2 regions of the Halomonas kashgarensis genome follow, and region 2 is predicted to be linked to the other one. Evidence: predicted binding sites of a transcription regulator. Region 2 holds the regulator's gene; the other holds the start of a gene.
The links. The regulator FNR, encoded in region 2, switches genes on or off when oxygen is low (the NO sensors DNR and NnrR bind a similar motif). The targets are predictions, from matches to a motif close to TTGATNTANATCAA.
Positions count from the first base shown of each region.

Region 1: the regulator FNR is predicted to act here: its motif matches at 1,839-1,852, upstream of R5M92_RS05370 (cytochrome-c peroxidase).

Region 1 covers NZ_CP137552.1:1,162,382-1,165,474, forward strand. Annotated here, with positions in the region: gene R5M92_RS05360 (sulfite oxidase heme-binding subunit YedZ) at 104-706, opposite strand; gene msrP (protein-methionine-sulfoxide reductase catalytic subunit MsrP) at 734-1,702, opposite strand; gene R5M92_RS05370 (cytochrome-c peroxidase) at 1,964-2,968, shown strand; gene R5M92_RS05375 (adenosine deaminase) at 3,024-3,093, opposite strand, start outside.
Region 2 covers NZ_CP137552.1:2,637,282-2,640,374, forward strand. Annotated here, with positions in the region: gene hemN (oxygen-independent coproporphyrinogen III oxidase) at 33-1,451, shown strand; gene fnr (fumarate/nitrate reduction transcriptional regulator Fnr) at 1,609-2,361, shown strand; gene ttcA (tRNA 2-thiocytidine(32) synthetase TtcA) at 2,348-3,093, opposite strand, start outside.

The DNA.
Region 1 (3,093 bases), 1.5 Mb from region 2:
GAGCGCCTCAGACCGCTTTATTACTGTGCCCGTCGAGGTGGGCATATAATACAAGCTTCCATTTTTTCGTCAACCCTAATGCTGCATTTAGTTGCGATATCGCTTATTGGCGGTGGATCATGCCATCCAGGATTCGAAACGAGGCCAACCCTGCGAATACCAGAGCAAACGTTCCGGGAAGTAGATAATCGGCCCGGGTCAGTATCCAGAAGTGCGTAACGCCTAGCGCGGCCGACACATAGACAAGGCGATGCAGCCAATGCCAGGCACTCCAGCCCAAGACAGCAGGCGCTCTGCTAAATGACGTCAATGCCAAGGGAATCAGAAGCAATAGAGCACCCGCTCCATAGCGTACATATTCAAGCTCGAGCATTTCCTGGTAGATCCAAGGCCAGTCCCAGTATTGGTCGAGCCCCATCCAAGACAGCATATGCATCACTAACCAGAAAAATGCCCATAAGCCCATCTGGCGGCGAGCGATCATGAAGCCGACCCATCGGGACAAACGAAAAGCGGGACTGAAGGCAATGGTAGCTAACAATAGCGTCAGGCCTGTCAGGCCAGTGAAGTGCACCACATATTCTGGTGGATTGGCCCCCATGTCACCGAAGAGCCACTTCACAAGCAGGATAATAGCAGGTCCTAATCCGCACCCCAGTACTACTAAACGAAAAAGAAGAACATTTTGATTCTTGCCCGAGGCCATCCAATCTCCCAAACAGTGAAAACTCGATTAATAAAAACGACGTAAATCCATATCAGAATAGAGAGATGCTACTTCATCGGCATAACCATTGAACATCAGCGTTTCACGACGTCCACGCTCGCCTATCCGCCGCTCTCTAGCCTGGGACCAACGGGGATGTTCCACATTCGGGTTCACATTGGCATAGAAACCATACTCCTCGGGGTTACGCTCCTCCCATGAAGTGACCGGTTTGTCTTCCACCACTTTGATAGACACCACGGATTTAATGCTTTTAAAGCCATATTTCCACGGAACCACCAGTCGAATCGGCGCACCATTCTGGTTAGGCATTGGCTCCCCATATAGACCCACCGCCAAAAAAGCCAGTGGATGCATAGCTTCATCGATGCGTAGCGCTTCTCGATAGGGCCATTCGATTATGGAGCGACGCTGACCTCGAAGCCGTTCGGGGTCGTAAACAGCTTCGAATACAACATACTTAGAACGAGATGTAAGTCCATGTTGCTTGAGCAAATCCACCAGTGGAAATCCCACCCATGGAATCACCATCGACCATGCCTCGACACAGCGCAATCGATAAATTCTTTCTTCAAACTTCTGTTTTTTAAGAATATCTTCGAGCTTATATATTCCGGTTTTTTCTAGCTCACCTTCCAAACTAAGCGACCAAGGATCCGTCTCCAGCCGGTGAGCGTATAATTCAGGATCACGCTTACCGGTACCGAACTCATAAAAATTATTATAAGAGGTAATATCAGAGACAGAAGTCAACTCCTCATCCCCCGCCCAGTCATGGCTAGGAAGCTTTCCGTCGAGTCTATTCTCCAGCACCTCTTGCCAAGCAAAACCTTTAGAAGGCAGCAACAGGCCAGGGGCTAGTGTGGCTGCCGCTCCAAGCGAGAGACTTCCACGCAAAAATTTGCGCCGGCTTTCAAAAAGAGCCTTCGGCGTGACTTCGCTCTCGGGAATTGTGGGGTAGCGATAACGCGGCATAACGGCCTCCCTTTAAACCAGCAATGAAGCAACAAACAGAAAAATAGCGCTAAGCTCGTATTTTTGCATCTTTGTAAAGGATGACGGCTGAATTTTCACTCCATGGCTTATTAAAAGGGCGAAACACGTGGAAAGGTTGACCTAGAGCAAGAGCAATGCTTATCCGACTAATTCGCTGGGTTGAATCTACCTACAGCCAAAGACTAACTTTATACCGCTAGCGCTCGATTATTAGGATGCATCCATCAAGGGAGAACCATAATGAAACATCATTCTCGTCCTGCAGCATTACGGCTGTTACCCGCGCTGGTAGCGGGAGCTACCATGGCGGTATCTGCTGCCGCCATCGCCGACGACGGCCTAGGGGACTACCGTGATCGCTTTGAGGCTCTACCTCACCTCCCCCCTTTGCCGGCAGACAACAGTCTGACAGAAGAAAAGATCGAGCTGGGGAACATGTTGTTTTTCGAACCCCGCATCTCGGCCAGCGGTGTCATCAGCTGTGCAACATGCCACAACCCCGCGTTAGGTTGGTCCGATCGCATCCCGCGCGCAGTTGGACACGACGGCCAGGTCGGTGAGCGCAACACGCCTACCGTTCTCAACTCAGGTTTCCTTGAAGCTCAATTCTGGGATGGACGCGAACCAGATCTGGAAGGACAGGCGCTGGGCCCAATCGAAGCTAGCGTGGAAATGGCCATGGATCTCGATATGGCCTTGGAGCGCTTGCAAGAGTTCGATCTGTATCAACGTCACTTCAAGGAGGCATTCCCGGACGAAGAGTCGCCCATCAATCGTGACAATCTCGCAAAGTCCCTGGCTTCGTTCCAGCGTACGCTAACCACTCCCAATTCTCCGTTCGATCGTTACCTGCGCGGTGATCTTGACGCGCTGAACGAACAGGAAAAAGAAGGCATGCAAGCGTTCGTGGATAACGGCTGTATCGCCTGCCACCGTGGCCCGGCACTGACTGATAGCCAGTTCCATGCCATCCAGGTACCAGGCTCTACCGATCTTGGACGTTACGTCGTTACTGAAGAAGAGAGTGACAAGTATCGCTTCCGCACACCGACCCTGCGTAACGTGGCAGTAACTTACCCCTACATGAATAACGGCGCGACCGAAACACTGGAAGAGGCCGTCGCCATCATGGGCGAGGAAATGTTAGGCCGTGAACTTGAGGAACAGACTATTGCCGATATCACCGCCTTCCTACATACGCTGACTGGGGAAATGCCGAACTTCGAAGTACCCGCACTTCCGTAAGCAACAAAGCTATACGGGCTCAATTCAATCCTCCGGCGCTGCCGGAGGATTCCATTCAAGGCGCATGTAGTACCTGTTCAAGCCTACTTAGCAGAGTGGCACGACGCTCCTCATTCATGAAAGCA
Region 2 (3,093 bases):
CACCGGTATCTTACTGGATACCGGAGCTCTTCATGGCCGCTCAAGCCAACACCGCATGCTCGGCACCAAGCGGAGTCCTGGCCACTCCCGGCTGGGATGAGACGCTACTACGCCGCTATGACCAAAATAGCCCTCGTTACACGTCCTATCCCACCGCCCTGTCGTTTCACGAGGGGTTCGGTGAGCATGGCTTCACTGCTGCACTCGAACGGAGCAATGACAGCGGCCGCTCCCTGTCGCTTTATCTGCATATCCCATTCTGTCGCAATATCTGCTTCTATTGCGCGCGCAACAAGATCACCACTCAGGCTACCGATCCGGTGGAGCCCTATGTGTCACGCCTCGATCGGGAGATGGTGCTTACCTCGCGCCATCTGGATTCATCGCGTGCGGTGGAACAACTCCATTGGGGCGGCGGCACCCCCACGTTCCTGACATTGAGCCAGATGAGCGATCTGGTAGATCGCCTGGATGCTCGCTTCGGTCTGTCCAGCTCTCCGGACCGCGACTACGCAATCGAGATCGACCCGCGCGAAGCCGACGTGTTTACCCTGCGCCACATTCAAGCCTTGGGCTTCAATCGCATCAGTCTCGGTGTACAGGATCTCGATACTCGGGTTCAGCAAGCCATGAACCGGCTCCAGCCCCGCGTGCTGACCGAAACGTTGATGGAAGAGGCCTACCGTCTCGGCTTTCGCTCGCTGAACCTGGACCTGATCTACGGCTTGCCGTTTCAGACCCGTGACAGCTTTGCCAATACCCTGGAGCAGGTAATTGCGTTGAATCCGGCTCGGCTCTCTGTGTTCAATTACGCGCATATGCCCGAGCGCTTCTTCCCTCAACGACGCATCAACAAGGAAGATCTTCCCGGTCCCGAAGAGAAACTGGCCATCCTGCAGACTACCATCGAGATGCTCACTCAGGCAGGCTACGTGCATATCGGCATGGATCATTTCGCGCGACCCGATGACAGTCTCGTCACTGCCCAGCGGCAAGGGACGCTCCAGCGCAACTTTCAGGGCTATTCAAGCCATGCCCAGTGTGACCTGGTCGGCCTGGGCGTCTCGGCTATCAGTCGGGTGGATGATGTCTATGCTCAGAACCCGACTCACCTAGCGGGCTACGAAGAGGCGTTGGATAACGGGCACCTGGCAACGGCACGCGGGCTGCGCTTGAGCCGTGACGATCTGATTCGTCGCCACGCCATCGAGCGGCTGATGTGCGATATGGCGCTGGATCTGGACCAGTTGGGGCAGACGTGGAGTGTCGATGGGGTCGCTTACCTGGCGGATGCGGTGAGCAAACTGGAGGAGGCGGAGCGGGATGGTCTTGTCAGACGCGACGGGAACCGCTTTACGGCAACTGCCATAGGACGGCTAATGATTCGTCATCTGGCCATGGCGTTCGATACCCATTTGCAACATGGCCAGTGCTATTCGCGTATCATGTAATTGGCCCGCACCAAGAGACTACGACTTTTTTCATAAACTCAATTAATTAAGCTTGATCAAAATTTTACTTCATTTGCGCTACATATCGACACATCAGTGCTTGCCGCCAGCGCTTAATTCTCCATAATGGTCGTAACCATCCATTATGGAGGAACCCATGCCGGATACCATGAGTCGACGGCGAGCCATGTTACATGAGACTCGTTGCCAAACCTGCAGTCTCAGCTCGCTGTGCCTACCGCTGGCCCTCGCAGTGGAAGACATGGGCCAGTTCGATGCCATCATCCGCCGCCGAGCACCGCTCAAGAAAGGTGAGCCTTTGCTACGCCAGGGAGACGCTTTCACCAGCGTGTTTGCCGTGCGTTCCGGTAGCCTCAAGCAAGTCACCACCGAAGGTAACGGCAACGACCAGCTCACCAACTTTTTCTTGCCCAGCGAGCTGGTAGGCCTGGACGGCATCGACGAACAACATTATCCGGGTAGTGTCATCGCCCTGGAGACCACCACGGTCTGCGAGATTCCTTTCGACAGGCTGGACCTGCTGTCGGAGGAACTTCCCGAGCTTCGCGGCCAGCTATACCGCAGCATGAGCAAGGAATTGCGCGATGACCGGCGCATGATGCGCCTGCTCTCACGCAAGACCGCCGATCAACGCTTGGCAAGTTTTCTCACTACTCTGTCCGACCGTTTCCGCCGGCGCGGCTACTCCCCGTACAGCTTCAGGCTATCCATGTCGCGTGCAGACATCGGCAATTACCTGGGCCTGGCAGTGGAAACTGTCAGCCGCATCCTTAGCCGATTTCAGACCCAGCATGTGGTGGCGGTCTCGGGGCGCGAAGTCAATATTCTGGATATGCCGGCTTTGATTTCACTAGCTGAGGAAGAACAGCAGGAAATCAGCCCAGGTTAAAGGCATCGATACGGCTGGCTTTCAAGTCAGCCTGCCTGGCCTCCAGACCAGCAAAATCGAACAAGTCGCGATCCGCCAGCTGCGACGGCGCAACATTGGTCACCGCCTTGAACATGCTCTCAAGTCGACCCGGATATTTCCTGTCCCACTCCATCAGCATCTCCTTGGCCAGTTGCCGTTGGAGATTGGGCTGGGAGCCGCACAGGTTGCAGGGGATGATGGGGAACTGCATGAGACGGGAAAATTCGGCAATATCGCTCTCCTTGCAGTAAGCCAGGGGGCGAATCAGGATATTGCGACCATCATCCGAGAGCAGCTTGGGTGGCATCGCCTTCAGGCTGCCGCCAAAGAAAAGATTCAGGAAAAGCGTCTCCAGGATATCTTCCCGATGATGACCCAGTGCAATCTTGGTCGCACCTATCTCCTCGGCGAAGCCGTAAAGCGAACCACGCCGCAAGCGCGAGCACAGGGCACAGGTGGTCTTGCCTTCCGGAGTTTTCTCCTTGACTACCGAATACGTATCCCGCTCGAGAATGTGATACTCCACCCCTAAGCCTTCCAGATAGGCAGGCAGCACATGCTCGGGGAACCCCGGCTGTTTCTGATCCAGGTTGACCGCCACCAGGGAGAAATCAACCGGCGCATTGCGCTGCAGGTTGCGCAGAATCTCAAGCAGGGTGTAGCTGTCCTTTCCGCCTGAAAGACACACCATCACCCTGTCGCCTTCCTGGA